DNA from 2 places in the Pseudarthrobacter sp. MOO13 genome. Region 2 is predicted to be linked to the other one. Evidence: riboswitches for the same ligand, from Rfam matches in the RefSeq annotation. Region 2 holds a riboswitch; the other holds the start of a gene.
What was found. Region 2 has a riboswitch for glycine ahead of cycA (D-serine/D-alanine/glycine transporter). Riboswitches for the same ligand answer to the same signal wherever they lie in the genome.
Positions count from the first base shown of each region.

Region 1: it holds a riboswitch for glycine, as region 2 does, so the genes downstream of both, gcvP (aminomethyl-transferring glycine dehydrogenase) here and cycA (D-serine/D-alanine/glycine transporter) in region 2, are expected to answer to the same signal.

Region 1 covers NZ_CM177848.1:3,306,918-3,322,024, forward strand. Annotated here, with positions in the region: gene AC4EEO_RS15100 (peptidoglycan bridge formation glycyltransferase FemA/FemB family protein) at 18-1,334, opposite strand; gene AC4EEO_RS15105 (lipid II:glycine glycyltransferase FemX) at 1,463-2,596, opposite strand; gene AC4EEO_RS15110 (TspO/MBR family protein) at 2,718-3,260, shown strand; gene AC4EEO_RS15115 (L-serine ammonia-lyase) at 3,298-4,737, opposite strand; gene gcvT (glycine cleavage system aminomethyltransferase GcvT) at 4,808-5,956, opposite strand; gene gcvP (aminomethyl-transferring glycine dehydrogenase) at 6,028-8,907, opposite strand; glycine riboswitch at 9,097-9,193, opposite strand; gene AC4EEO_RS15130 (TetR/AcrR family transcriptional regulator) at 9,303-9,839, opposite strand; gene AC4EEO_RS15135 (MFS transporter) at 9,923-11,482, shown strand; gene AC4EEO_RS15140 (Dps family protein) at 11,558-12,037, opposite strand; gene AC4EEO_RS15145 (APC family permease) at 12,259-13,815, shown strand; gene AC4EEO_RS15150 (DUF4193 domain-containing protein) at 13,970-14,272, opposite strand; gene AC4EEO_RS15155 (hypothetical protein) at 14,378-14,569, opposite strand; gene AC4EEO_RS15160 (LacI family DNA-binding transcriptional regulator) at 14,649-15,107, opposite strand, start outside.
Region 2 covers NZ_CM177848.1:3,653,675-3,668,781, reverse strand. Annotated here, with positions in the region: gene gcvP (aminomethyl-transferring glycine dehydrogenase) at 1-769, opposite strand, end outside; glycine riboswitch at 929-1,029, opposite strand; glycine riboswitch at 1,320-1,418, shown strand; glycine riboswitch at 1,419-1,514, shown strand; gene cycA (D-serine/D-alanine/glycine transporter) at 1,563-3,089, shown strand; gene AC4EEO_RS16755 (hypothetical protein) at 3,168-3,971, shown strand; gene AC4EEO_RS16750 (LamB/YcsF family protein) at 3,955-4,704, shown strand; gene AC4EEO_RS16745 (HNH endonuclease signature motif containing protein) at 4,878-6,443, opposite strand; gene AC4EEO_RS16740 (DUF445 domain-containing protein) at 6,636-7,841, opposite strand; gene AC4EEO_RS16735 (glycerophosphodiester phosphodiesterase) at 8,047-8,946, shown strand; gene AC4EEO_RS16730 (CoA transferase) at 8,954-10,285, shown strand; gene AC4EEO_RS16725 (DoxX family protein) at 10,377-10,901, shown strand; gene AC4EEO_RS16720 (AzlC family ABC transporter permease) at 10,898-11,686, shown strand; gene AC4EEO_RS16715 (AzlD domain-containing protein) at 11,683-11,994, shown strand; gene AC4EEO_RS16710 (hypothetical protein) at 12,101-12,358, shown strand; gene AC4EEO_RS16705 (hypothetical protein) at 12,442-12,768, shown strand; gene AC4EEO_RS16700 (hypothetical protein) at 12,865-13,089, opposite strand; gene AC4EEO_RS16695 (TetR/AcrR family transcriptional regulator) at 13,312-13,929, opposite strand; gene AC4EEO_RS16690 (thiamine-binding protein) at 14,052-14,375, shown strand; gene AC4EEO_RS16685 (O-methyltransferase) at 14,435-15,107, shown strand, end outside.

The DNA of each region.
Region 1 (15,107 bases), 350 kb from region 2:
GCGCGGTGTGTGGACGGTCAGGCTGCGCGCTTCAGTGGCAGCTTGCCAAGCAGGGTACGGGCAGCGGCGGCGGCTGATCTGGCCAGCCGGTTGGCATGGAAGACCGCGGGCCGTACGGGCATGGTGAAGTCGCCCACCAGCTGGACCACTTCGCCGCCGAATCCCTTCTTGAATTCGTAGCCGCCGTGCCCCTCCTCGTCCTGTCCGGAGATGCCGAACGTGCCGTAGAAGTTGTACCGCGGGTATTCCTTCTCCAGGGCGTGCAGCATCATGCCCCAGTACAGTGAGGTGGCGCCGTTGAAGTAGATGTAGTCCTGGACGGTGCCGCCGATCACGCACACCACCTCATCGCCGTAGCAGACGAAGTGGATGGCTGCCACGGTGGCGGTCCCGACCGAATCCGGGAACCTCTCGATGTCCTTGAGGCTCCGCTCGTAGCTGTCCACGAGGTCCTGGACCACTTTGAGCCGGTTGGCTTTCTTCTTGCTGCCCGTTTCTTCCACTTCACGCCGGAGCTCCGCGGCGGTGGCAGACTCAGCTGCCAGGCGCTCGGTGATGGATTTCCGGTACGCGGGGATGTCGATCTTGGCCATCATGAGCTTGGTGAATTCCGCCGAGGTGGTCCTGAGCAGGTGCTCGTAGTAGGCGCGCTCGCGGTAGGTGAATCCCTTTTCGTCCCCGGCCCGGCTCAACGCCCCGTAGAAGTCGTCCAGGGTTTCCAGCGTGGCCTGTTCCAGGAAGACGCCGTTCTTTTCGGCCTTGCGGATGGCCTTCCGGGTCCGGTAACTGGTGCCCATGATGAGTTCTTCGGCGTCCTGGATTCCGACGAGGCTCTTGATGAACATCCAGTTCACGTTGACGAAGTTCATATCCAGGCCCTGGTGCCGGAACCCGAGCCGCTCCAGGTCCGCCACGAGCGGACGGTTGTCCTCGACGTCCGGGTGCTCGGCGCCGTCGGCGTCCCGTGCGATGTACCTGATGTTCGGGGAGATCCGCAGTTCAGCGGCTTTGCGGCCGGCGGCGTGCTTGCGGAGGAGTTCGACGACGCCACTCACCAGGTTGCGGTCCTCGTAGTCCATGAGGGGGCCCTTGGCGCATTCGCAGATGGTGTAGCCAAGCCTGGTGGTCGAGTAGTTGAGCTTGCCGGCGGCGACGAGTTCGCCGCCGCGCCGGACGCCGAAGAGTTCCACCTGCTGGCCCCGGGCGCGCTGGAAACGGGCAAAGTCGATGGACTGCAGGAAGCTGTTTTGCGGGTGCTTTACGGCGAAGGCCTCAAACTCGGCGTCGCTGAGCGTGGCATATTCAAGTCCGGTAGCGGCGGAAACAGGATTCAAGGGGTGACCTTCTTCGGGACTCTTCGCGGCCTGGTGGGCACGCGCTGGGCGGACGGTGTTCGGGGCGGGCTGCACGGGACGTACGGTCCGGCCGTGGGCTGCGGTGGATGCATCCCACGGGATGCCGGTCAGTAGAACTGCTGGCCGGTCCGGGCGGTTTCAATCCGGCGGAGCACCTTTTCGCCGCCACTGGTCCAGAGCTTGTGGCGCAGCGGGGAAAGGACGTAGTCGTAGCAGCCCACAAAGTCGGTGACGGTCTTGGTGAAGCTGGTCTTGAACATTCCCATCCCGTACAGGTTGTGGGTTTTGTCCTTGATCCGGGCCGCAGGCGGGGTGCCGCAAAAGTCGTATTCGGTGCAGCCGAGTTCCTGCATGCGGCGGATGGCTTCCCACTGCACCAAATGCGAGTCGCCGTACTGCTTGCGGTTTTGGGTGGACCCGCCGTCCTTGTAGGTTGCCTTGGCACCGTAGTTGATCACGAAGGCTCCGACGCTGGGCCTTCCATCCTCATAGACGAAGAAGAAGTTGCCTTGGCCACGGTTGCAGAATTCGTCCCAGAACTTGGCGTAGTAGTCGTAGCTGCGCAGGGGCATGGAGCCCTTGGCGTTGACGGTGTCTGCCATCAGGTCGTAGAGGGCGCGGTAGGTTTCCGGGCCTTGTTCCTGCCGTACCACCTGGCAGCCTTCGCGTTCGGCGCGCCGGATGGCGTTCCGGGCGCGCGAGGAGATCGCTTTGAACACGTCCTCGCTGCTGCCGGAAATGTCCAGCAGCGCGGTGGAGTCGTTGGACTGGATATTGGGGGCTTTGACAAGGCCCGCGGCCTGGATGTCCCGGTGCGCCTCGGCGGTGTCGATGATGTCCGGTTCCACCTTGATGGTAAAGACGTTCAGTTTCCGGCTGCGGGCAAAGGCCGCGCAGGCTTCGAGGGCGGCTTTCAGGTCCGCGGCGGCGGCAACGTCAGGGCCTTTGATGAGATACCAGAGCCGACCCAGGACCGGAAATGACTTTTCCAGGACCAGGTTGTAACTGGAGTTTCCCGGGGCTTCCAGGACAAGGAAGCGGACTTTCCAGCCGGACCCGTTCTTGACCGATGCGTAGGCGGCGGACTGCAGCATGTTGCCGCCGTTGGGGTTGGCCGTGACGTGCTTGTCCCAGTTCTCAATTTCCTCGGCTGTGGCAAAACGTGCGGTGAATTCTCGCAAGGGGGCCGTGTCCAATCGGGTTTGTGCGCGGTTTCGGTGGGTCTGGATGCGTGCGGACATGCAGCATCAAGTCTAAAGCCTCAGCCGCTGGAGCCTTTCTCCCGGCGATGCCTGGCATGGCGCCGACCGTCCACGGGGCGGCGCCTTGACGGGGCTGCCCCGGGTCCGCAAGGGTTGGAGGATGAGGCCGGACCGGGACCAGAGCAGCACTTCCGCGGAGCGCGGACGGCCCTATGGCGCCGGGATCCAAATCGCCGGGCTCGCCGCCTTCCTGGTGGCGTCCTTGCTGGTGGCGGCGCTGGGCGGATTGGCGTCGGCCAGCAACGTCAACGGCTGGTATGCAACGGCGGACAAGGCGCCATGGTCTCCGCCCAACGGCGTGTTTGGCCCGGTGTGGGGAATCCTCTACACGGCGATGGCTGTTGCCGGCTGGCTGGTGTGGCGCAAACGGACGGAGCGGACCCGGAGCGCCCTCACCGCCTACGGGATCCAGTTGCTCCTTAACCTTGCCTGGACCCCTGCGTTCTTTGCCCTCTACCCCGTTTTTGGAACCGTTGCACTGTGGTTTGGGCTTGGCATCATCCTGGCGCTCATTGCCGCCGTCGGAGTCACCGTTCTCTATTTTGGTCCCATCAGCCGGACCGCCGGGTTACTCCTGCTGCCGTACATTTCCTGGCTGGTGTTTGCCGCCTCCTTGAACTGGTGGGCCGCCGCCTACAACTAGGGAGTGGGCGCCGGGTTCCGGGAAGAGGCGCCTGCGGTCAGCATTCGACGACGTTGACGGCGAGGCCGCCCATGGCGGTTTCCTTGTATTTGTGGGACATGTCCTTGCCGGTTTCGCGCATGGTGATGATGACTTCGTCCAGGGAGACCCGGTGGGTCCCGTCGCCCCAGAGCGCCATTTTCGCGGCGTTGATCGCTTTCGCGGCAGCGATCGCGTTCCGTTCGATGCAGGGCACCTGCACCAGCCCGCCGATCGGGTCGCAGGTCAGGCCCAGGTTGTGTTCCATTGCGATCTCAGCGGCGTTCTCCACCTGCGCCGGGGTGCCCCCCATGACCTCGGCCAGGCCAGCGGCGGCCATCGAGGACGCGGACCCCACCTCGCCCTGGCAGCCGACCTCGGCCCCGGAAATCGAGGCTTGTTCCTTGTAAAGGACTCCCACGGCGGCGGCGGCGAGCAGGAATTTGACCACGACGTCATCGCGGTCAGCGCCGGTGGCTTTGTCCATGCCGGGAGCGAAGTGCAGGGCGTAGAACAACACCGCAGGGATGATCCCGGCTGCCCCGTTCGTCGGGGCGGTGACCACCCGGCCGCCGGACGCGTTTTCCTCGTTCACGGCCAACGCCACCAAGTTAACCCACTCCTGCCAATACCGGGGATCGAACGGGCCCGCGTCCCACGCGGCGTCCTGGTCCGTGTCCTGCCCGTCGGCGCATTCCTTCTTCAACCGCTCAAACCAGTCAGGGGCGCGGCGGCGGACCTTCAAGCCGCCCGGCAACACCCCCTCACGCTTCAACGAGGCCGCCACGCAGGCTTCCATCACGGACCAGATGTGCAGCAACCCGGCCCGGATCTCCTCCTCCCCGCGGGAGGCTTTTTCGTTCACCAGCATCACATCAGCGATTCCCAGCCCGGTCGCTGCGCAGTGCTCCAGCAGTTCCGCGGCGGTCCGGAACGGCAGCGGAAGCTCCTTCTTGGACTCCTCCAGTTCCTGCCGGGCCGCGTCTTCCTCACCCTCCCGGACGATGAACCCGCCACCGACCGAGAAGAAGGTCGCGGTATGCACCACGGCACCGTCAGCGTCCGTGACGGTGAACGTCATCCCGTTCGTGTGCCGCGGCAGGACGGTTAACGGCCGCAACACCATGTCCTTCACCCCATAGGGCAGCGGGACGGCGCCGGCGAGGTTCAAGGTCCCGGTCCCGGCAATGCCGGCCAGCCGCTCCTCCACCTCCGCCGGGAGGATCAACTCCGGATGAAACCCCTCCAAGCCCAGCAGGATCGCGGTCATCGTCCCGTGCCCATGACCGGTGGCCGCCAACGAGCCATACAAATCCACCCGCAACGACGCCACGTGAGCCAGCACCCCCGAGGCCTTGAGTTCCTCCGCAAAAACGGCAGCAGCCCGCATCGGCCCCACAGTATGAGACGACGAAGGCCCGATCCCGATCGAAAACAGATCAAAAACGCCAACAGCCATGCGATTGGTTCCTAACTAAAACGGGTGGTGGGGCGGGGTTTCGACAAGCGAAACTCCCGGCTGTCCGGCGCTATTTTTGGCGCTTGTAGAACGGGAGGCCGACGACTTCGAAGGGTTCGGCCTTACCGCGAAGGTCGACTTCGAGGGAAGTTCCCGGCGCCGAATGCTCCACGTCGACGTAGGCCATGGCGATGGGGTAGCCCAGAGTGGGCGAAGGCTGGCCGGAGGTGACCTCACCGACGGTGGCGCCGTCTTTCAGGACCGGGTAGTGCGCGCGGCCGGCCCGGCGTCCCCGGCCCTTAAGCCCCACGAGGCGGCGGCCGGAGGTGCTGCCTGCACCGGCTTCCTTCTTGGCTGCCAGCGCGGCCTTCCCGACAAAGTCGCCTTCCTTGGACAGCGCGACGACGGCGCCCAGGCCGGCGGCGAACGGGTCGCCGTCCAGCGAGAGTTCGTTGCCGTAGAGCGGCATTCCCGCTTCGAGGCGGAGGGAGTCGCGGGACGCGAGCCCTGCGGGGGTGAGCTGGCCCTCGTCGGCAATGGCGATCAGCGCCTGCCAGAGGCCCGGGGCGTCCCCGTTGTCCACGAAGATCTCGAAGCCGTCCTCGCCGGTGTACCCGGTCCGGGCCAGCAGCAGGTCCAGGCCCGCACCGCCCACCAGGAAGGGGACCTCGACGGCGGCGTAGTACTTCAGCCCTGTCACCAGGGAATGCCGGGCTGCCGGGACCAGCCGCAGCAGGATCGATTCTGCTGCCGGGCCTTGGACGGCGATCAGTGACGTGCGGGCTGAGGCGTCCTCCACCTTCACGTCGAACCGGGCGGCACGTTCCTGCAATGCTGCCGCGACGGTGTCTGCGTTTCCTGCGTTGGGGACCACCAGGAAGACGTCGGTGCCGTCCGGCGCTGCCGGCCGGCGGTAGGTGATGAGGTCGTCGATGATGCCGCCATCGGCGTTGCAGATCAGCGAGTACTTTGCCTTGCCCACGGCCATGGCGGAGATCTTGCCCGCCAGGGCGTAGTCCAGGAACGCGGCGGCCTCGGGGCCGGTCACCCAGACTTCTCCCATGTGGGAGAGGTCGAACAGCCCGGCGGCCTTGCGGACCGCGTGGTGTTCGGCCAGTTCGGAGCTGTACTTCAGCGGCATCTGCCAGCCGCCAAAGTCCGTGAAGGAGGCGCCGAGCTTTTTATGCTCGTCGTAGAGCGCGGTGTACTTCTCAGTCATTGAAAGTCCTTTGGGAGCGGTGGTTGAGCTGGTCGAAACCGGGTGCCGGCCGGCTCAACCACCGGAGCGGTCTAGTTCTCGAACCCGGCTGTGCTGTCCTCGAACGCTTCGAGGGGCGGGCAGGAGCAGATGAGGTTGCGGTCGCCGGCGGCGCCGTCGATCCGGCCGACGGGCGGGAAGTACTTGTCCTGCTTGTGGTGGGCCGGGAACGCTGCTTGCTCCCGCGGGTAGGCGCGGTCCCAGTCAGAGGAGACGACGGCGGCGGCCGTGTGGGGTGCGTGCCGCAGCGGTGAGTCGGTGACGGCGAAGTCGCCGTTGGCCACCTGGTCGATTTCCTTGCGGATGGTGATCATGGCCTCGATGAAGCGGTCGATCTCGGCCAGGTCCTCGGACTCGGTGGGCTCCACCATCAGCGTGCCCGCGACGGGGAAGGACAGGGTGGGGGCGTGGAAACCGAAGTCGATCAGCCGCTTGGCCACGTCCTCGGCCGTGACTCCGGTCTTCGCGGTGAGTTCGCGCAGGTCCAGGATGCATTCGTGCGCCACCAGCCCGCCTTCGCCGGTGTAGAGGACCGGGAAGTACTCGTTCAGGCGGGACGCGACGTAGTTGGCCGCCAGCAGCGCGGACTTGGTGGCCTCGGTCAGGCCCTGCCCGCCCATCAGCTTCACATACGCCCATGAAATCGGCAGCACCCCGGCCGAACCGAACCGGGACGCCGAAATCGCCACCCCGTGCCCGGGCTCGTGCGCCGCCTTGTTCGCATCGCCCGGCATGAACGGTGCCAGGTGCGCCTTCGCGGCAACGGGCCCGACGCCGGGTCCCCCGCCGCCGTGCGGGATGCAGAAGGTCTTGTGCAGGTTCAGGTGGGACACGTCCCCGCCGAACCGGCCCGGCTGGGCCAGCCCCACCAGGGCGTTCAGGTTGGCCCCGTCGATGTAGACCTGGCCGCCGGCAGCATGCACAGCGTCACAGACTTCGCGGACATCGGAGTCGTACACGCCGTGGGTGGAGGGGTAGGTGATCATGATGGCCGAGAGGACGTCCTTGTTGGCCTCGATCTTGGCCGTCAGGTCGTCGTGGTCGATCGTCCCGTCAGCGGCGGTGGCAACCACGACCACCTTCATGCCCGCGAGGACGGCGGAGGCGGCGTTGGTGCCGTGCGCCGAGGCTGGGATCAGGCACACGGTGCGCTGCTGCTCGCCGCGGGATTGGTGGTAGCCGCGGATCGCGAGCAACCCGGCGAGCTCGCCCTGGGAGCCCGCGTTGGGCTGGATGGACACCTGGTCATACCCGGTGATCTCGGCCAGGTCCGCTACCAGGCCGGCGATGAGTTCGCGCCAGCCCTCGGTCTGGGAGTCCGGGGCGAACGGGTGGATCGAGGCGAACTCCGGCCAGGAAATGGCCTCCATCTCAGCCGTCGCGTTCAACTTCATCGTGCACGAACCCAACGGAATCATCGTCCGGTCCAGCGCCAGGTCACGGTCCGAGAGCTTCCGGATGTAACGCAGCAGCTGGGTTTCAGACCGGTGCGTGTTGAACACCGGATGCTGCAGGTAGGCCGAGGAACGCTCGACGCCGGCCTCCAGCCCAAAGCCCTGGCCCTCGCTGTGTCCCTCGGCAACCGGGGCGCCGAAGACGTCGGCGACCTGCGCGACGATGGCCGGCGTCGTGGTTTCGTCGAGGGAGATGCCTACGGTGTCGGCGTCGATGGGCCGCAGGTTGATGCCGCGGGCCTCGGCGTCGGAAATCACTGCTGACGCACGGCCGGCAACACGGACCGTCAGGGTGTCGAAGAAGGAAGTGTGCAGGACATCCAGGCCGGCGGCCTTGAGCGCCGCGGCGAGGGTACGGGCGTGGCCATGCGTCGTTTCCGCGATCGCCTTCAGCCCGTCCGGGCCGTGGTATACCGCGTACATGGACGCAACGATGGCCAGCAGCGCCTGGGCGGTGCAGATGTTGGACGTGGCCTTCTCGCGGCGGATGTGCTGCTCGCGGGTCTGCAAAGCCAGGCGGTAAGCGGGAACGCCGGCGTCGTCCTTGGACACCCCAACCAGGCGGCCGGGCAGGGAACGTTCCAGGCCCTTGCGGACAGCCATGTAGGCGGCGTGCGGCCCCCCAAAGAACAACGGCACACCAAAGCGCTGGGCCGAGCCAACGGCAATGTCCGCGCCCTGCTCGCCCGGAGGTGTGATCAGTGTCAGGGCCAGCAGGTCCGCAGCCACCGTAACCAGCGCGCCGCGGTCCTTGGCAGCGGTAATGACGGCGGACTGGTCCCACACCCGGCCGGAGGCGCCGGGCTGCTGCAGCACGACGCCATTGATGGCACCCTCCGGCAGGCCCTTGGACAGGTCCGCGACCTCCACCTCGAAGCCCAGCGCCTCGGCGCGACCCTGCACGATGGCGATGGTCTGCGGAAGAACGTCGATGTCCAGGACCGTCTTGCCGTCCTTCGCTCCCGCGGACTTGTTGGCGCGGCGCATCAGGAGCACGGCCTCGGCCACGGCGGTGGCTTCATCCAGCAGCGAGGCGTTGGCGATGGGCAGTCCCACCAGGTCCTGCACCATGGTCTGGAAGTTCAGCAGTGCCTCGAGCCGGCCCTGCGAGATTTCCGGCTGGTACGGGGTGTAGGCGGTGTACCAGGCCGGGGATTCCAGGATGTTGCGGCGGATCACCGGCGGCGTCACGGTGTCGTAGTAGCCCTGGCCGATCATCTGGACTGCCGTCTTGTTCTTGGCGGCAAGCTTCCGCAGTTCCGTGAGGACTTCAACCTCGCTGAGGGCGTCCTGCAGACGAAGGGCAGATTCCTGACGGATGACCTTGGGGACGGCGGTGTCAACCAGTGAGTCGACAGTGTCGTAGCCAACGGCTTTGAGCATGGTATCGACGTCGGCCTGGCGGCGCGCACCGATATGGCGGTCGACGAAAGTGGTGGAGGCTGGGCTAACCGGCACGAAGGAACTCCATTTACTCAGGCGGCGCAGGGTACGCCACAGCGATTCGGGTTCCTCCCCGCTCTGTATTGGACCTGAGAGTTTCCGCGGTGCCTGCCTGGCAGGACCCGCTTGCACCGTCGGTGAGCACACCGGCTCCGAATCCCCGATTGGGGGTCATGGGAACCGCCTGCTGCTTTCCAGAGGCGCCTCGCCGCGGCGGTACGGGGGCCTGCGAGATTCCTGGGGAGGATTTGCTCCTACGGCGCCTGCCTGTACACCGGCAGAACTCTCCCGCCGCAGATCAAAGGCTATTCACTTGTAAACCAGCCATGTGCTGGATCATGCGGGCCGGTGACAGCCCTCACAACATTCCATTGTCCTATGCCGCAACCCTTCCCGGCAAATGGCGGAGGCTACCTGCGAAGCCGCTCAAGGGCCGCCAGGAGTTCCTCCACGTCAGCCGCCGCTCCCCCTTGCGGCGCCGGACCCACGGACAACATGGCGTTGAAATACAGCCCGTCCCCCATATACAAGACCGCTTTGGCCAGCCCCGGCCCCACGTCGGCCGCGATCTCGTCCAGCCACCGCTGCTGGATGGCCGCGAAACGGCGCCGCGTTTCCTGGTGCGCCACTTCCGCCAGCCTGGTGGCGGCAACGATGGCCCGGTCCAGCGGAGTGTCCGCCCAGACGGAGGAGCGGATGAAGTAGGCCGCCGCCCCCTCGGCGGCCGCGGCCATGGCGTCGGCGTCCTCTTTGGCCAGCCCGTCCAGGCGGTCCAGCAGCACTTCGATGAGCGCTTCCTTGTTGGGGAAGTGGTACAGCAGTCCCCCCTTGGACACGCCTGCCTTTTTGGCCACCGCGTCGAGCGTGGCCGCCCGCTCCCCCACGTCGATCAAGAGGGTTTCGAAGGCGTCAAGGACCGCATCACGGGCTACAGGCTTTCGGGGCATGCTTCCCATCATGCCTTCCGCCGGCGTCGAAAAGGGAAACGGCAAGGTTTTAAACTGTACCGTCTGGACGGTATAGTTATTTTATGACGACTTCCCCTTCGACCTCGGCGCCTGCACGCAGCGGCGGAGCGGCCGGGCGGTCCCCGCGGCGCGACTGGCTCGCACTGGGGCTGCTGATGTTCCCGGTACTGCTCGTCGCCGTGGACAATACCGCCCTGACATTCGCCCTGCCCGCCATCACCCGCGCCCTGGAACCCTCCGGCGTGCACGTGTTGTGGATTATTGACGCTTATCCACTGGTATTGGCCGGTCTCCTGGTATCGATGGGAAGCCTTGGCGACAGGATTGGGCGGCGCCGGTTGCTCATTATCGGCAGCACGGGCTTTGCCGGATTGTCCGCCGCAACGGCTTTTGCGCCCTCCGCGGAGTGGCTGATCGCCGGACGGGCCGCACTGGGGTTCTTCGGGGCGATGCTGATGCCCTCCACCTTGTCGCTGATCCGCAACATCTTCCCGGAGCCCAACCGCCGGCGGATGGCCGTCGCCATCTGGGCTGCCGGATTCTCCGGCGGCGCAGCCTTGGGGCCGATCTTCGGCGGCTGGCTGGTGGAGCATTTCTGGTGGGGCGCCGTGTTCCTGGTGGCGGTGCCCCTGATGGTTCCCCTGCTGGCACTGGGCCGGACTTTGATCCCGGAATCCAAGGACCCGTCGCCGGGAAGAGTGGACGTCCCGAGCATCCTGTTGTCCATGCTGGTGATGGTCCCCATGGTCTACGGCATCAAGGATGTTGCCACCGAAGGTCCGGGCCTGGCGGGCCTTAGCAGCATGGCGTTCGGCCTGGCGATGGGCGTGGTGTTCGTGCGGCGCCAGCACCGCCTGGAACACCCCCTGCTGGATATGTCGCTGTTCCGGAACCGGGTGTTCAGCATGGCCATCAGCGCCAACATCCTGGCCCTGTTTTCCTTCAACGGCTTCATCCTGTTCCTTGCCCAGCACCTCCAGCTCCTTGAGGGCCTGAGCCCGTCAGCGGCGGGCGTGGCGATGATTCCGGCGCTGGCAGCCACGGTGGCGGCCGGCTTGGTGGTGGTGCCGCTGGTTCGCAAGGTCCGCCCTGGGTACGTGGTAGCGGCGGGGCTGGCGTTCAGCGCCACGGGATACACCCTGGTGGCGTTTGGAAACCACGACGGCGGACCCGCGCTGCTGCTGGCAGCGCTCCTGGTCCTGGCGATGGGCGTGGGGACGGCGGAGACCATTTCGAATGACCTCATCCTCGGCTCCGCGCCGCCGGAAAAGTCAGGGGCCGCCGCGGCGATCTCCGAAACCGGCTACGAGGTGGGCTCACTGCTGGGGACGGCCGTCCTTGGCTCCATCCTGACGGCCTCCTACCAGCACAACCTGCGCCTCCCGGCCGGATTGGATGGCATGCTCCCGGGCGCCTCGTTGCACAACGCGGGGGAAACGCTGGCCGGCGCCATGGAAGCGGCCGCCGTCCTGCCCGGTCCGCTGGCGGACGCGGTCCGGGACGCTGCGGCGGCGGCGTTCGATTCCGGCGTGCACATCACGGCGGCAATTGGGCTGGTACTGATGGCGACGGCGGCAGTCCTCGCCGCCGTCGTGCTGCGGAAGGTACCCAAGGCCACCTGACCGCACGGGGACCGCAAAGGGCGCCCGGCGCCGGATGAGTTCCGGTACCGGGCGCCCTCGTGCGGGACGCTCGGCCTACTTGGAGTCGGCAGTGGTCACCTTGGCGGTTGGCTTCATGTTTTCAGCCTGCACCATCCAGGCAAACTGCTCGAGCCGGGCGATGAACTCGTGCAAAAGGTCCGCGGAGGTGGGATCTTCCTCATCCACCTCGTCGTGGACCTTGCGCATGGTGCCCACAGCGGCTTCCATGGCGGCAACGATCCGCTCAATGGCGTCCGCAGTGCTGATCAGCCCGTCAGGGAACTGGGCCAGGCTGGTGGTTTCGGCAACGGTGGAGCTGCGGCCGTCCGGGAGGGCGTGCAGGGCGCGCATCCGCTCGGCAGTATCGTCGGCGAACTGGCGGGCAGCGTCAACAATCTCATCGAGCTGGAGGTGCAGGTCGCGGAAGTTGGTGCCCACGATGTTCCAGTGCGCCTGCTTGCCCTGGATGTGGAGTTCGATCAGGTCGGCCAGGACTGCCTGCAGGTTGTTGGTCAGTGTCGGTGAAGCTTTCATGCATCCTCCTCAAGTGGTCCAATATGGCTGACGCTACCAGCCGTGGGCTGCCCCGCGGCCGGCAATCCGGAAATTTCTCAGTGAGCTTACTAATTGAGGAAATCAGTCATATACGAATGTGGTTCATATTGCGTCTTGCATCACAGGGCCGGCACCCTCATACTAAATGAACGCCATTCATATAGTGACCTCCGTCTCACAGCCTTTCAGAAAGTGGTGCCATGACAGAGACAATCCGCACCAGTACCTCCAAATCCGGCCCCCACGCCCACGCACCGTCCACGGGCGGCGTCAGCGCCAAGGGACTCAAGGGCGGGCAGCTCGGCCTGCTGGCCGTCGTCGTCCTGGGCATCTCAACCATTGCCCCCGCCTACACGCTTACCAGCGCACTTGGACCCACCGTCAACGAAGCCGGGCTCCAACTGCCAGTCATCTTCCTGATCGGTTTCATCCCCATGATCCTGGTCTCGCTCGCCTACCGGGAACTCAACGCCGATTCCCCGGACAGCGGCACCACCTTTACCTGGGTCACCAAAGCGTTCGGCCCCTGGATCGGCTGGATGGGTGGCTGGGGCCTGCTCGCCGCCAACATCATCGTGCTGTCCAACCTGGCCGGCGTCGCCGTCGACTTCTTCTATCTCTTCCTGTCCCAGGTCACAGGCTCCGCCGAGCTGGCAGACCTGGCGGACAACAAGGCGCTCAACGTCGTCACGTGCTTCGTGTTCGTGGCACTGGCCGTCTGGGTCAGCTACCGCGGCATGCACACCACCAAAATGGTGCAGTACAGCCTGGTGGGATTCCAGCTGCTGGTGCTGGGCCTCTTCGTCGCCATGGCATTCGCCAACTGGTCCACCTCGGAGACCGCCATCCCGTTCAGCTGGGACTGGTTCGACGTCACCAAAATCGAGACCTTCGGCCAGGTTGCCGCCGGCATCTCCCTGTCGATCTTCGTGTACTGGGGCTGGGACGTCTGCCTGACGGTCAATGAGGAAACCGCCAACGGCAAAAAGACCGCCGGCGTGGCAGGCACCCTCACCGCGGTCATCGTCCTGGCCATCTACCTCCTGGTCAGCATCGCCACCATGATGTTCGCCGGCGTGGGAGATACCGGCAACGGCTTGAACAACGCCGAGAACCACGAGAACATCTTCACGGCGCTGGCCTCTCCCATCATGGGCCCGTTCGCCATCCTGATGTCCCTGGCGGTGCTCTCCAGCTCGGCTGCTTCCCTGCAGTCCACGTTCATGTCACCGTCCCGCAGCCTGCTGGCGATGGCCCACTACGGCGCCCTGCCGGAACCCTTCAGCCGGATCAGCCGGAAGTTCGCAACGCCGGGCTTCGCCACCATTGCGGCCGGCGTCGTCTCCGCCGGGTTCTACGCGGTGATGCATGTGGTCAGCGACAACGTCCTGAACGACACCATCCTGGCGCTGGGCCTGATGATCTGCTTCTACTACGGCCTCACCGCACTGGCCTGCACCTGGTATTTCCGGCACAGCCTGTTCAACAGTGTGCGCCACTTCGTGTTCAGGCTGGTCTGCCCGGTGGTGGGCGGCGTGGGGTTGTTCGTGGTCTTCGTCCAGACCGCCGTGGACAGCCTGGCGCCCGAGTTCGGCAGCGGTTCCGAGGTCTTCGGCGTGGGCCTGGTGTTCATCCTGGGCGTAGGCATCCTGGCCCTGGGCGCCGTCGTCATGCTGGTCATGTCCCGCACGCACCCGGGCTTCTTCCGCGGCGAAACGCTCAAGAAGGATACGCCCGCCCTGGTAGTCCCGGAATAGGGCGAAGCGTTCACGAAAAGGTGCCGTGCCCCCAACCGGGCACGGCACCTTTTCCGTTGTCACGGAGGGGTATTTTGGTAACGACGGCGGCCGGAGACACAGCAGCGCCGGCCGCCCCGGAGGGGCAACCGGCGCCGGGAAGAACGGGTGGGGCTCAGCCTTCGCAGTCGCGGCAGTACTTCAGGCCGTCCTTTTCGCGGGCCACCTGTGACCGGTGGCGGACCAGGAAGCAGGACGAGCAGGTGAACTCGTCGGACTGCTCGGGAACCACAATGACGGTGAGTTCCTCGTTGGACAGATCGGCGCCGGGGAGGTCGATGCCTTCAGCGGTGTCATTCTCGTCGACATCGATGACTGCGGTCTGCGCGTTGCCGCTCCGGGACGCCTGGAGGGCCTCCAGGGAGTCAGCGGGAGACTCCTCTTCCTGCTTGCGTGGAGCATCGTAATCGGTAGCCATTAGCATGTTCACTTTCGTTGCTGCACAGCGCCATTTCAGGCACCTCAGTGAAGCAGTTTAGGGCATCATCCGGGCCCCGGCGCAATAGTGTGGCCAAGCAGACATTCAGTTGCCGCCGGACACCCTTCCCAGGTGTTCGGAGCGGGCATGGTCGGCGCCGACGGAGACTCCACTCAAGGCGGGAAGCCACCCCCACCGGGTGGCATCGGCCATGGCGCCGGCGGCCTCGGACTCTGATTCGCAGGTAAAGGTAGCAATGGCCCAGTCGCGGAGCCGGGTGAGCAAGGTAGCCATCATGCCTGAAACCTACGCAGCAATTGTTGTGGCCACGTTTCGCGGCGGTCTCCCCCGGATTAATTCCAGCCTTCCTGCTGCTTCAGCAGGGCGGGGCCGTGCTGCTGCGCAGGATGAGCTCAGGTTCCACCACCAGCGTCCTGGGCCCTTCCGCACCGCCGAGTACCCCGAGCATCATGTCCATGCAGCGCCGGCCCAGTTCTTCGAAGTCCTGCCGGACCACGGTCAGCGGAGGGCTGAAGTATGCCGATTCGGGCTGGTCGTCGAAGCCCACCAGGGAAACGTCCGTCGGCACATCCAAGCCTGCTTCGTTCAGGGCGCGCAGGATCCCCAATGCCATCTGGTCGTTGCCCACGAAGAGGGCCGTGGCGCGCCGGTCAGCAGCCAGCCGACGGCCAACGGCGTAGCCGCTGCCCGCACTCCAGTCTCCCTCGACCAGGAGATCCGCCTCGAGCCCGGCGGCTTCCAGGGCGGAACGCCAGCCGTCGGACCGCGCCACGGCGTCAATCCAGTCCTGCGGCCCGGCGACATGCCCGATCCG
Region 2 (15,107 bases):
GAGGGGTAATCAGGGTCAGGGCCAGCAGGTCCGCAGCCACCGTGACCAGCGCGCCCCGGTCCTTGGCAGCGGTGATCACGGCGGATTGGTCCCACACCCGGCCGGAGACCCCGGGCTGCTGCAGCACGACGCCATTGATGTCGCCCTCGGGCAGGCCCTTGGACAGGTCCGCGACCTCCACCTCGAAGCCCAGCGCCTCCGCACGGCCCCTGACAATAGCGATGGTCTGCGGAAGTACGTCGATGTCCAGGACAGTCTTGCCGTCCTTGGCTGCCGCGGACTTGTTGGCGCGGCGCATCAGGAGCACGGCCTCGGCCACGGCGGTGGCTTCATCCAGCAAGGAAGCGTTGGCTATCGGGAGCGCCGTCAGGTCCTGCACCATGGTCTGGAAGTTCAGCAGCGCCTCAAGCCGGCCCTGCGAGATTTCCGGCTGGTAGGGCGTGTAGGCGGTGTACCAGGCCGGGGATTCCAGGATGTTGCGGCGGATCACCGGCGGCGTCACGGTGTCGTAGTAACCCTGGCCGATCATCTGGACGGCAGTCTTGTTCTTCGCGGCAAGCTTCCGCAGTTCCGTGAGGACTTCAACCTCGCTGAGGGCGTCGGTCAGCTTGAGCGCAGTTTCCTGCCGGATGGACGCGGGGACGGCCACGTCAACCAGGCCGTCCACGCTGTCGTATCCCACGGCCTTGAGCATGGTGTCGACGTCGGCCTGGCGGCGCGCACCGATATGGCGGTCCACGAAGGATGTTGGAAGCGACTGAATCGTCATGAGGAACTCCAGGTCTGGCCGGCCAGGGTGGCACAGCGTGGGATGGGTTCCTCCCCGCTCTGTATTGGACCTGAGAGATTCCGCGTTGCCTGCTGGTGGCAGGGGACCGCTTGCACCGTCGGTGAACCAGGCCGGAGCCTGGTTGCTTTCCAGAGTCGCCTCGCCGTGACGGTACATGGGCCTGAGAGATTCCTGGGGAGGATTTGCTCCTACGGCGCCTGCCCGGTGATTCGCCGGGAGGACTCTCCCGTCACAGCTCGAAAGGCTTATTCAAATGTGGGTGATTCGGCTCACAAGGTATCGGGACGAACCCGTCATTGGCAAATCGGCCAGGTGCGGTGAGGGGCTTGACTGGGCGCGTGACGCCTTCGTTCCCCGCTTGTGTCGGAAGGGGTTTGACATTCGATCGTGACGGACACCACACTGAACCCGGGATTGGCGCCGCCGGTGGCTGGCTCAGCGTATCCGGAGCGGCCTACCAGTCGGCGCCTGTCCCGTGCATGCCCGGCGGCGGCCCAAAAAGCCGCCGACCTCCAACTGAATACGCCTTCGACCTGCGGCGGGAGAGTCCTGCCGGGTACACCCAGCAGGCGCCGTAGGAGCAAACCCTCCCCAGGAAACTCTCAGGCCCACGTACCGCCGCGGACAGGCAACTCTGGAAAGCAGCCGGGCATGACCTTGGCTCACCGACGGTGCAAGCGGCTTTGGCTGCGGAAACTCTCAGGTCCACAACAGAGCGGGGAGGAACCAAATCTTTGCGGCTCCAAAAGCCGCTTTATCGATGGAGTTCCTCATGGCGATTCATCCCCCCACGTCCAACAGCGAACCAGCCCGCGGCCAGGGTGCTGCCACGGCGGCCCGCAGCGGGCCTCCCCACCTGGAACGGCAACTCACCAACCGGCATATCCAGCTCATCGCCATTGGTGGCGCGATCGGCACAGGCCTGTTCATGGGTTCCGGCAAGACCATTTCCGCCGCCGGACCTTCCGTGATCTTCGTGTACATGATCATCGGCTTCATGCTTTTCTTCGTCATGCGGGCCATGGGCGAGTTGCTGCTGAGCAACCTGAACTACAAGTCCTTCAGTGATTTCGCCGCCGACCTCCTGGGTCCGTGGGCAGGCTTCTTCACCGGGTGGACGTACTGGTTCTGCTGGGTGATCACCGGAATCGCGGACGTCATCGCCATCGCCGGGTACTCAAAAGAACTTTGGCCGGCGCTGCCGCTTTGGATCCCGGGCCTGGCCACGGTGGGCATCCTGCTGCTGCTGAACCTCGCCACGGTCAAGGCGTTCGGCGAGACAGAGTTCTGGTTCGCCCTCATCAAGATCGTCGCCATCGCGGCCCTGATCATCGTGGGACTTTTCATGATCTTCACCGGTTTCCAGAGCGACGCGGGCACGGCTAGCTTCACCAACCTGTGGAGCCATGGCGGGTTCTTCCCCAATGAGTTCATGGGCTTTGTGGCCGGATTCCAGATTGCAGTATTCGCCTTCGTGGGCATCGAACTGGTGGGCACCACCGCCGCCGAGGCCAAGAATCCCGAGCGCACGCTGCCCAGGGCCATCAACGCCATCCCCGTCCGCGTGCTGCTCTTCTATGTCGGCGCGCTGGTCATCCTCATGGCAGTCACCCCGTGGACCCAGTTCGCCGCCGGCCACAGCCCCTTCATCGGGATGTTCTCCCTGGCCGGCCTCGGCGCCGCGGCCACGGTGGTCAACCTGGTGGTCCTCACTTCGGCGATGTCCTCTGCGAACTCCGGCATCTACTCCACGTCCCGCATGGTCTTCGGCCTGGCCCAGGAAGGCGACGCCCCCGGTGTCTTCAGCCGGCTCTCCACGAGGAAGGTGCCCAGCAACGCGCTGTTCCTGTCCTGCGTCCTGCTGCTGTCCGGCGTCGTACTCATGTATGCGGGCCAGGATGTTGGCATGGCCTTTGAAATGGTGACCACCGTGTCGGCCGTCTGCTTCGTCTTTGTCTGGTCGATCATCCTCGCGAGCTACATCTCTTTCCGGCGTCGCCGCCCGCACCTGCACGCGGCCTCGAAGTTCAAGATGCCCGGTGGCATCCCCGCCGTGTGGGTGGTGTACGCGTTCTTCGCCTTCGTTCTCTGGGCCCTGACCACCCAGCCCGACACGCTCGCTGCCCTGCTGGTGACTCCCGTCTGGTTCGTCATCCTCGGCGTGGCGTGGGCCATTCTCCGGCGCCGTCCCGCGCACCTGGCCCGCTTCGAGGTCTTCCGGGCCGAGCTTCGGGCCGACGAGGCCGCCGGTCGCCGCGGCGAACGCGCGGACGCAGAAGAGCCGGCCCAAAAAGTGTAAGCATGCTTAGTGTTTATCCACTTAGGATGGGATGACACGGCAGCCACGCGCTGCAGGTCGATTTGAATGAAGGTGACCATGGCCCGGCGCAGCAACCCCGCACTCCGTATCGCACAGGAAACCGCCCATAACGCGATGTTTGACGCCCAGGGCAAGCCCAAGCCCGGCGTTCACAACATGATCCTGAAGGCCGTGCAGATCCAGCGGCCTTTGGTGGTGGGCTACATCCGGAGGCTCCAGAAGAAGCATCCGCGGGCAACAGGCGCGCAGTTGGCAGACATCGCGGAACGCGACTACCTCCGGGCTGTCGCCGGAGGAGGCGCCCTGGTGGGTGCCACCGCCGTCGTCCCCGGCGTTGGAACCGTGGCGTCGCTGGGACTTTCCGCGGCCGCCACCGTTGGCTTCCTGGAAGCCACGGCCCTTTACGCAACGTCGCTGGCTGAACTGCACGGCATCAGGCTGACCAACCCGGAGAAAGCCGGCACCATGGTCATGGCCATCATGCTCGGCGAAGAGGGCACTGCGCTGCTGGGGACCCTCAGCGGCCAGGCAGCCGGCAACAGCGCAGGCAATGCCTGGGGGAGCGTTCTGTCCAAGTCGATGGTGGTGCCGGGATTCGGGAGCGTCCGTAAGCGGATCCAGTCGGCCTTCCTGAAGAACCTCCTGAAGCGGCAGGGCACTGCGTTATTTGGCCGCGCCCTGCCCTTCGGGATAGGGGCTGTTGTGGGTGGAGCCGGTAACCTCATGATGGGCCGCGCAGTGGCCAGGAACGCCCGCGAGGCTTTTGGGCCGATGCCGGACACCATTCCCGGCGAGCTGACCGCCGCTGCCGCGCCGGACAACCTGACGCTGGAAGGCAACACACTTGGATCTCAACGCTGACGTAGGGCAATCATTCGGCTCCTGGACGGCAGGAGGCGATCCGGCGATGTTCCAGATGGCCACCAGCGTAAACGTGGCGTGCGGCCTCCACGCCGGTGACCCCATCACCATGCTGGACAGCTGCAGGGCCGCCTACGAACTGGATGTCACCGTCGGGGCCCAACTCGGCTACCGCGATCTGGCCGGCTACGGCCGCCGCGCGCTGGACATGAGTTTTGATGAGCTCTTCGGTGACGTGCTGTACCAACTGGGGGCGCTCGACGGCGTAGCGCATGCGGTGGGTGCCTCTGTGGACTACGTCAAGCCTCACGGAGCCCTGTATGAAGCGGTGATCCATGACGCCGAGCAAGCCTCCGCCGTGGTGGCGGCCGTCAACGCCTACGATCCCGGCCTGCCCATCCTGGGCTTCCCCGGCTCGGAGCTGCTCAAGCAGGCCAAGGAAGCGGGGCACCCGGTGTTCGTCGAGGCCTTCGCCGACCGTGCCTACCGCGCCGATGGCAGCCTGGTGCCGCTTTCCGAGGACGATGCCGTCCTGTACGACGTCGATGCGGTAGTCGAACGGGCTGTTCGCCTGGCTACGCGAGGCGAAGTGGCGGCCGCGGACGGAACTGTCATTGCGGTCCGGCCGGACTCCCTGTGCATTCACGGTGGGACTCCTGACGCCGTAGAGATGGCGGCCCGGATCAGGGCAGGGCTTGAGGCAGCCGGCGTCGGGCTGGAGTCCTTCGCCTAGGAGCCTGCAGCCGTAGGGCATGCCGGCTTAGCTGCTCCAGCGGCACCGCAGCTGACCGGAATCGGCACCAGTGCCACTTCAGCTGACCGGCGTCACTCTGACCGAACCGAGGTCCCCCCAGCGTCGCATCCGCTGAACCGGGGTCGCCCCAGTGTCACTTCAGCTGACCGGCGTCACTCCGACAGGGCAAACGGCGTTTCGAAGAACTCTGCCCAGAGCGGGTCTTCCGGTGACAGGTCACTGAGGTCTATGAGGTTGGCGTCGTCCGGTTCCCATGGCGGGAGGTCTTCCATGCCTGCCTGTTCGCCGTGGAATTGGATGGGTATTGCATGAGTTCTGGCCGGCAGGGTTCCTGGTGGCCAGTGGGTTGGTTGGGGGTCGTGTTGTTCGGGTTTGTAGTGTCGGCCGGTGGGTGAGGTCCAGCCGGGTGGTTTGTTTTTGGTGGCTGGGTCGGGGTTCCAGGTGCTGTGGTGTTTGAGGCGGTGGTGTCGGGGGCAGAGTTGGGCCAGGTTGTGGGTTCCAGTGGTGCCGCCGTGGTGCCAGGGGTTGAGGTGGTCGGTGTCGTTGTCGGGGGTGTGGTTGGTGCAGCCGGGGAAGGTGCATGTGGTGTCCCGCAGCCGGAGCCATTGTTTGATGGTCTCCGGGAGCCGGTAGCGGGTGCGGCCGATTTCCAGGGGTGCCCCGTCGCGGGGGTCGACCAGGACCCGGTAGAACGATTCCGCCCCGCCGGCGACGAGCTTTCGCGCCATGGATGCCGGGACCGGCCCGAACCCGTCCAGCACGGCCGGGTCCTCCGTGAGGCCCAGCAGCGAGAACACCGGGACCGTGACCAGGACATCCGCCCGCGGCGTGGGGATCTTGCCGATAGCACGGGCATCTGCGGAAGCTTCACCCGGGGCTGTCGCGTTTCCGGTGCCGAGGAGCAGTGACGCGGCGACGTCGGCGCGGAGCTGGGTGAGGGTGCGGGGCTCGTCGGGGGTTTGGAGGCCGCGGGCGGTGGCGGTGCTGCGGTTCCAGATCGCGCACGCGGTGTCCCCGGGCAGGTAGAGGGAGAGCCAGGCCATCCCGTCGTGGTCCGGGGCGTAGTCCATCCGCCGGTCCGCCACCCCCTTGGCGTGGCGTTTTTCCAGGGTTTCGGGGTGGTGGCGTTCCCGCCAGGCCCGGACCTTCGCCCGGAACCGGGACGGGACAAGGTCACCGGGCGCGGCGCGAGCGGGGTTGGGTGCGTCGGGGTCGAAGAAGTGCGCCACCAACCCGGCCGCCCCTGCAGGGGTGAGGCCTTCGGTTTCGTCCGCGACGATCCGGGCGTGCTGCCAGGACACCGCACCCGTGGACAGGGCCTCGACCACAGGGGGCAGGGAGCAGACCCGGCGGGACTGCTCCACCAGCGCCCCGGAAACCCCCGAACTGATGGTGAGGATCCCGGCGATCTCCTCCACCACGGACATCTCCGCGAACGTGCGCTCCTCCACCGGGGCGTCCGGCGGAAGCAGAGCACGCTGGATCTCAACGGCATCCGCCACATCCCGCGCCTTCACCGCCGCCAGCTGGGCCTCCAACCGGGCCACCACCTCCAGCCGCCCCAAGCATGACTCATACCGCCGCTGCAACACATCCACATCAGCGCCAACACCGATACCGGCAGCGAGGGAAACATCCCTCAAAATCAGTGCATCCAGCGCAGCAACAGAGGCAGAAACACCCTCCATCACCACCGCCAGATCCGCACCGATTCCCATAAACACATCATCCAACGGGGCACTGACATTTATGCCCGCCGACCAGTCCTGCCCCCAGGCCCTGTCGCCAAGCACCCGCTCAAGCCAAACCGGGCCGGACGCCCTCGTGGCGCAACCAAGGTGCCGTGAGCGTGCGAGCCTCATCCCGCCGTCGTACGCGCCAAACGCACCCGGGACCTGCGGGAGCGAACGCTAGCCAAAGATGAGTTGCGCCACGGTGAAGATCGCAAGCCCCGCCAGGGAGCCCACCACCGTGCCGTTGATGCGGATGAACTGCAGGTCCTTGCCCACCTGCAGTTCGATCTTCTGCGAGGTCTCCTCGGCATCCCAACGGGCCACCGTGTCCGTGATGACCCCGGCGATGTCCGAGCGGTAAGTCTTTACCAAGTAGGCCGCGGCGTCCCCGATCCAGGCGTTGACCTTCCCCGCCAGTTCGGGGTCGCCCACCAGCCTGGTCCCGAAATCCCGCACAGCGGCCTTGAACTTGATGGTGAGCTCGCTGTCGGGATCGTCCACGGCACCGAGCAGCGCATTCTTGACGGTGCCCCACGTGCGGGACGCGAGTTCGCGCACCTCGGGATCACCCAGGACCTGGGCCTTGATGTCCTCGGCCCGGGCGATCATGGCCGGGTCGTGCTGAAGGTCCTGCGCGAGGTCGTTCAGGTACTTGTCGATCGACTGCCGCACCTGGTGGTTGGGGTCGGCCTGGACGGCCCGGACGAACTTCAGGATCTCTACGTACACCTTGTCGCCCACCAGCCCGTCCACGAACTGCGGCACCCAGGTGGGGGAGCGGTCGGACACCAGGCGGCTGACGGTCTCGTGGTTGTCGTCCACCCAGTCCGCGGCGCGGTCCACCATCAGGTCCACCAGGGTGTGGTGGTGACCGTCATGGAAGATCCGCTCGGCGAGCCTGCCCACCGGCGGGCCCCACGGCGGGGTGAGCAGGTGCTTGCGCACCATGCCCTCGATGACGGCTTGGACGTCGTCGTCATTCAAAACCTTGAAGGCGCCGCGGATCACGGCGGCACCTTCCTTGGCCACCCGCTCCGCACCACCCGGCGCGGCCAGCCACTGGCCGGCACGGCCGGCGATGTTGACGCTTGCCAGCTTGTCCTGGACCACCTGTTCGGAGAGAAAATTCGTCTCCACGAATTCGCCCAGGGAAGCGCCGATCTGGTCTTTCCGGCGGGGGATGATCGCGGTGTGCGGAATCTTGATGCCCATGGGGTATTTGAACAGGGCAGTGACGGCAAACCAGTCGGCGAGCGCGCCCACCATGCCCCCCTCGGCGGCTGCGCGCACGTACTGCAGCCACGGGTAGTCCTTCTGGAGGGCAAACGCGAAGACAAAGATCACGGCCATGGCAATGAGCAGGCTCAGCGCCAGCAGCTTCATTTTCCGCAGCGCTGCCGCCTTTTCGGCGTCACCGGCGCCAGGATCGCGGGCGACGACGGCGCCTGCCGCCAAGGTGCCCTGCCGCACCTGCCGCGTCGCCTCCGCTGGTGCATCCTGCGCGGCGTGCCCGGTAGTTGCCTCAGAGTTCACCTGCATGTGCCAAGCCTAGCCCCGAAGGCGGAAGTCGGTCCGCTACCGTGTGAGCATGACAACTGACGAGTCTGTGCCGCAACGGCCGTTGGTCTACGCCCACCGGGGCTCCAGCGGCACCTACGCTGAACATACCCGCGCCGCCTACCTGCAGGCTTTGGCTGACGGGGCCGACGGGGTGGAGTGCGATGTCCACCTGACCCGGGACCAGCACGTGGTACTGCTCCACGACGCCAACCTGGACCGTACCTCGGACGGCACGGGGCCGGTGGGGGACCGGACCCTGCACGAACTGCGGCAGCTGGACTTTTCGTCGTGGAAGGGGGCGCGGATTCCCGAGGCCTACGGCGCCCGTTCCGAGCAGTTCCTCACCCTTCCGGAGCTCCTGGACATCCTCCGCGGTGCGGGGCGGCCCGTGGGCCTGGCCATCGAGCTCAAGCATCCAAGCCCTTACCAGCTCAAGCTGGAGGACCGGGTACTGGAAGTGCTCCGCAGCGAAGGCTGGGATCCGGAAAGCTCCACGCTGGACAACGTGGCCGTGACCTTCATGAGTTTCAGCCCCGATTCAGTCCGCCACCTCCTGGAATCCGTCCCGCCCCGGTACATTTGCCAGCTCGTGGACGATCTCACGGTCCACGAGATACGCGGCGGGCTGGGCGTGGGCCCGATTACCGGCGGAGCGATCGCCAACCTGATGAAGGCCACCCAACTTGAGGGCGAACAAATCCTGGACGACTGCCTGGTGGGCATGGCGGGTCCCGGGATCGACTATGTCCGCGAACGCCGGGACACCGTCCGCCGCTGGCTGGACTCCGGCCGGCGCTTCAGGGTCTGGACGGTCGACGCTCCCGAGGATGTTGACCTGTGCCAGGAACTGGGCATCCAGGAGATCACCACCAATGTGCCGGCCCGGGTCCTGGGCCAGCTCCGCGTGGCGTCACCGCAGGCGAAGTAGGACGGCCGTGGCGGAGGGCGGCGTCGGCGGATCCTTCCCGCGCAGGTGGTGGGCCGGTTCGCTGGACGTGGAGGGCCTGGCCCTGCAGTCGGTGGGGGCAGCGGCGGAGGCGCTGAACCGGTACACGGGTGACGCGGGCCGGTTCAGCACCACCGCTGCCTTGACGGCGGCAGCCTTCGACTCCTTCGGGCACTTGCGGATCGAGGGGCGCCAGCTGCAGGGCTTCGCGCCGCTGTCGGGCTTCCGGCGCACCGCGGACGGCTGGATCCGGCTGCACGCCAACTACCCGCACCATGAGCAGCGGCTGCTGCAGGCGCTGGGGGCGTCCTCCGCCGATGACGCGGATCAGGCACTCCGCGGCATGCCGTCGCTGCAGGCGGAAGCTGCCATCCAAGGCAACGGCGGTATCGCCGCGGCGGTCAGGACCCGCAGCGAATGGCTGGCGACGGAGATGGGCCGGGCCGCCGGCCAGGGACCCTGGGCCGCTGTGGAGTTTGCCGATGGGCGGACGGCGGGCCTGGGCCTGGGTGACTTCGCGGCAACAACGCCGGGTCGTCGGCACACTGTTGGCCGGCCCCTGGGTGGCGTCCGCGTCCTGGACCTGACCCGGGTTATCGCAGGGCCCGTTGCCACCCGTTTGCTGGCTGCGCTCGGAGCGGATGTCCTCCGGATCGACCCGCCGGCTTTCCCCGAGATCGCGGACCAGTTCGTGGACACGGCGTTCGGCAAGCGCAGCGCGGAAGCCGATCTTGGCCTCCCGGCGAACCAGCACAGCCTGCGGCAGCTCCTGGCCGGCGCGGATGTGGTGGTCACCGGCTACCGGCACGCCGCCCTGGACCGTTTTGGGCTCAACCCCCGTGAACTGCTGGCGGCACACCCGGGCCTGGTGGTGGTTACCCTCAACAGTTGGGGCACGACCGGGCCCTGGAGCGGCCTGCGCGGCTTCGACAGCATTGTCCAGGCCGCCTGCGGGATTGCCCGCGCGTACGGGAGGAACGACGACGACGGGTGGCGCCCGGGTGCCCTTCCGGTCCAAGCGCTGGACCACGCCACGGGATACGGCGTGGCGGCGGCGGTGATCCACCTGCTGGACAGCCGCAGGCAGTCTGGGGTGGGCGCCGCTGCGCACCTGTCTCTGGCCCGGACGGCGGAGGAACTTTTTGCGTTGCCGGACACCGAGGCAGTCCGCGGGGAGCTGGCAGCACCGGAGTACCGCACCATGGACAGCCCCTACGGCGTGCTCCGCTACGTTGGGCCGCCGCTGATTTCCGGCGGGCGGCCCCTGGACTATCCGTCTCCGCCCCCGGCCTACGGCAGTTCCACGCTGACCTGGGCCTGAAGGAAAGGCCCCGCGTCGCCTCTTTTCCGCCCCGCCGCGGCCGGGCCAGCCGGGTTTCGAGCGTCCGCTCCTGCTGTGGTTGAGTGGTTCCATGTCTTTTCCCCGGTCCGGCCCCGCTGTCCAGGGCCTGCCCTCGCGCGTCCTGCCTTTGCACGGCCGTCGACTCCAAGGCTTGTCCGCCGCTGCCATGGGCGCCCTCCTGCTGGCCAGTGCCGGCAAGCATTTCCGGGACCCTGGTTTCTTCCGTGACGTTGTTCCGGAATACCTCTGCCGCGTGGATCCGCAACCCGGTCTGCCTCAGGTGCCCCAGCACCCGCTGGCGCTCCTTTCCCGGGACGAATGGATCGCGGTGAGCGGGCTGCTGGAACTGGCTGCCGCCGTCGGCGTCCTCCTCCCGCCTACCCGGAAGCTGACTGCCACCGCCCTCACCGGGATGTTCACCGCATTCCTGGCAGGGCACGTCGACGCCCTGGTGCGGGCGTACGGTCCGGAGGGTTCGCCCCGCCGCCGGAAGATCCACTCGCTGCGGCTCCCGCTGCAGGCGCCACTGATCCTGTGGGCCTGGAGCCTGCGGAAGCCGGCCTCGCCAGGGTGCCCGCCGGGAGGCCGGCCGTGAAACTGACGGGCTCGCCCGCGGTGAAGGTGGGAATCTCCATCAGCATCGCCACCGGCCTGTATGGAATCTCCTTTGGGGCGTTGTCAGTGACGTCCGGCCTCAACCTGTGGCAGACCATGGCGCTGAGCCTGCTCCTGTTCAGCGGCGGCTCGCAGTTCGCGTTCATCGGTGTCGTTGCCGGAGGAGGCTCGGGTATCGCCGCCATGAGCGCCGCCACCTTGTTGGGCATGCGCAACGGCATCTACGGCATGCAGTTGAACGCGCTGCTGAGGCCCAACGGCTGGCGCAAGTACGTGGGTGCGCAGCTGACCATCGACGAGTCCACCGCCACCAGCACCGGACAGACGGATCCGGCCGAGCAGCGCCGCGGATTCTGGACCGCCGGGATTGGCATTTATGTGCTGTGGAACATCTTCACGCTCGTAGGCGCCCTGGCCGGGAGCGGCCTGGGCGATCCCAAGAGGTGGGGACTCGATGGCGCCGCCGTGGCAGCGTTCCTCGCACTGCTCTGGCCGCGGCTAAAGGGCCGGGAGCCCGTTGCGATCGCGGTGGCGTGCGCCGTAGCCACCGTGATTGCCGTGCCGTTCGTGCCGCCGGGGGTCCCTATCCTGGTGGCAGCTGTGGTGGCGGCGCTGGCGGGATGGCTAAGCCACGGCCGGCGTGACGAAGGCCTCGAACCGGACATCGAGCCATACGGGCACCCGGCCGGCCGCCACGCTCGCGGGAGTGCACCGCAGGCAGGCGCGGAGCGCGGCGACACCACTGGCCCGGCGGCCGCCCCATGAGCCTGTGGATCTGGCTGCTGATCGCGTGTGCCCTTGCCTACGCGTGGAAACTCGTGGGGTATTTCGTTCCTGCCAAGCTCCTGGCGGACCCTCGTGCCTCGCGTATTGCCGGCACCATGACCATCGGGCTGCTCGCCTCGCTGACCGTGGTCAACGCCGTGGCCTCCGGACAGGCGCTGGCCGCCGACGCACGGCTGGGTGCGCTGGCCGCGGCCGCGGTGGCCCTGGCGTTCCGGGCGCCTTTCCTGGTGGTGGTTATCGCCGGGGCAGGAACCGCGGCGCTGCTGAGGCTGCTGGGCTGGAACTGACCACCAGCATCACAGAGTGATATAGATCACGCCCTGCGTGGTTTGCCGGTTGTATCATGAAATCGGCTTATGCAGCTGGCCACGGCATTCGCGATGAACGGCACCCATGGAAAACAAGCTGCAGGTGGCAAGGGACTTGGCGGGCGGTCCCCGGCAAAAAAATGCTCGACGCCGGGCGGGACTTCCCGCCAAACGTTTCTTCAAGCGCTTTGCAGGCCTGTCGGACGTGCCGCCGGAGGACCTGGAAATCCTGTCGCAGAGGCTGCAGGCGGCACTCGACCTGGACCCGTCGTCGTCCGCCCCTGCCTTGCAAGCCCTGGTGCGCCGGGAGGTCCGCAAGCGGGCTGAGGGCGGCAGGGCCTAACGCCCCCAGCCTTCCGGGTGCCGCGTATGGTGCACTGGAACAGAGGCGGCCCTCACGGGCGCTGCCACAAAGGAGGAACCGAAATGGACGAACAGTCACGGCCCGCCGGGCCGGAAGACGGCCAGGGCACCGAGGACGCCGGGAAAGACAGGCCGGAAGATTACTCCGCCGGGAGTTCGCCAGCGGAGCAGCCTGCGAAGCAGCGGTCCGCCTATCTTGATCCCCGCGGCTCGGAAGGAACCCGGGAACTGCGGGACACTGCCAGGCGGCGCCGGGATGCGGAAGAAAAGCTGCAGCAGCACCTGATGGAAGCGAAAGAACACGTCCCCAACGAGTTCCACGAACACCACCCGCATGCCCACGACGCCGAACCGGGCCGGCCCGAGGGCAAAGGCGATGCTGCAGAATAGGCCCCGGAATAATCCTGACTGCCGTGCCCGGTATCGAGCAGGGGCGGGTTGTATTTCCGTGCTGTCCGGGATGAGCCCCGGGCGGGGGCTCGCTGGCTAAGCCAGTCTTTGGCTGGCTCCATCGGGCGAAGCGGCCCTGCGGCAGCTTTCCTCGACTGCCATCTCGTACCACGCCTCGGCGCCGAACTCGGGCTCTGGCGTATCAAGGTTCTGGTAGAGGGCGTCCAGCAGCTCCGCGAGTTCCGCAGGCTCCAGGGCCGGGAGGACTTCCTCGGGGCCACGGGGGTCCGTGAGGTAGCGGACAAGGTGTGAACTGTTCATTGCAGTGCTGCCATTGCGCGGCGGAAGGGCGCAAAATTGCTCATGGGTCGCCTCCAGCTGAAATTCCCGCGGCTGGCTGCTTAACCTCTCCAGATTCTATGGCACTGGACAAGGCCCCCACAATGTAACCGCCCCCACAATGTATCCCGCCCGGCAATGGACCCCACCCGGCAATGGACCTGGCACGGCGCCGCAGCGGATGGCCAGTGGGCCAGCGCCGGTTCAGGCTGTGGGGGCCGGGACAGGCACGTGCGCGGGAAGCGGACGCGCCGGCCGGTCGGCGCGGATGGCATCCTCCACCAGCGCCAGGGGCCGCCGCCACGCATCGGAGCCGGGCTCCATGGTGTCCACCACGCCGATCAGCATGGCAAGCAGCCGGAACATGTCGGTCATGGAAATGTCGGCACGCAGCGTGCCCTGTCCTTGTCCCCGGACCAGCAGCACACTGATGGACTCCATGAGCGAACCGGTGATCCCGGTGAGGAGTTCCCGCCGCCCGGCGACGGCGCACAGCAGGTTGGCGTCGGCGCTGGCGGCTGCCATCAGTGCTTCGAGTACGCGCAGCAACCCCGCTGTGGCGTCGATATCGGCCAGGGCGCCGTCCATGACGGGGTCCACGGTAAGGCGGAGTTGCCGGTTGAGCGCAGCGAGGACCAGTTCTTCCTTGTCCGCGAAGTTCCGGAACAGGGTAGCCGGGCCCACTCCGGCCGTTGTTGCGATGGTTTGGAGCGGCACTTCGGGACCGAATTCCCGGAAACACTGGCGCGCCGCCGTGATGATCTTGTCCACGTTCCGCGCTGCGTCCGCACGGAGGGGCTTTCGGGCGACTGCGAGGCTCATGGCCAACAGGTTAGCAACGGAGGCTCCGGCCGGCATGGTTACCGCAGGGTAGGCGCTTATGTGACGGCCGCTGCCGGTGGTCCAGCCTGCGGCGGCCGGGATCCGCGTGGGACACTGGGGGCATGTTGCTTGCATTTTCCGTGGCTCCCTCAGGTGTTCCCAGCGAGGGCGCCAGGCCCGACGACGCTTCAGTGCACGACGCCGTTGCCGCCGCGGTGAAGATCGTCCGGGAGTCGGGTCTGCCCAACCAGACGGATTCGATGTTCACCACCATCGAGGGTGAATGGGACGAGGTGTTCGACGTCGTCAAGCGTGCCACCGAGGCTGTGGGACGTTACGGCAGCCGGGTGTCGCTGGTGATCAAGGCTGATATCCGGCCGGGTTACTCGGGCGAAATCACCGCGAAAGTGGACCGCCTGGAAGGCGCACTGGCCCAGGAATCCTGAGCCCGCGGGAGGACCGGACGCATCTGGACCCCCACGGCGCCCCGTGCCAAACTGTGCCCATGTTCGAGCACAAGCCCCGTCCGGAGTGGATAGCCACCGAAGAGTTCCTGTCCCGAACCGTGGTGCATCCGGATGCGGCCCTCCAGCAGGCCATCCGGGCGGCGGCGGATGCCGGGATGCCCGCCATCGAGGTGGCACCCAACGCCGGGAAGCTGCTGAAGCTGCTGGTCCAGATGTCCGGGGCCCGCCGCATCCTGGAAATCGGAACGCTGGCCGGCTACAGCACCATCTGGCTGGGCCGGGGCCTTCCGCCCAGTGGCACGCTGGTCACGTGCGAATACCTGCCCCAGCACGCCGAGGTGGCGTGGGCGAACATTGACGCCGCCGGCCTGGGGGAGAAAGTGGAGATCCGGCTGGGGCCGGCGCTCGACACCCTTGCCGCCCTTGAGGAAGAGGACCGGGAACCGTTCGACTTCATCCTCATTGACGCCGACAAGCAGAACAACAGCCACTACCTTGAGTGGGCCGTCAGGCTGTGCAGGCCGGGTGCCACCGTGGTGGTGGACAACACCATCTGGGAGGGTGCGGTCCTGGACCCGGGCATGGATCCGGTCAATGCGCCCGGAATCATTGACGCACTCACGCTCTTGGGCAACCACCCGCGCCTGGACGCCACCGTAATACAGACCGTGGGCTCCAAAGGCTGGGACGGATTCGCCGTTGCCCGCATCC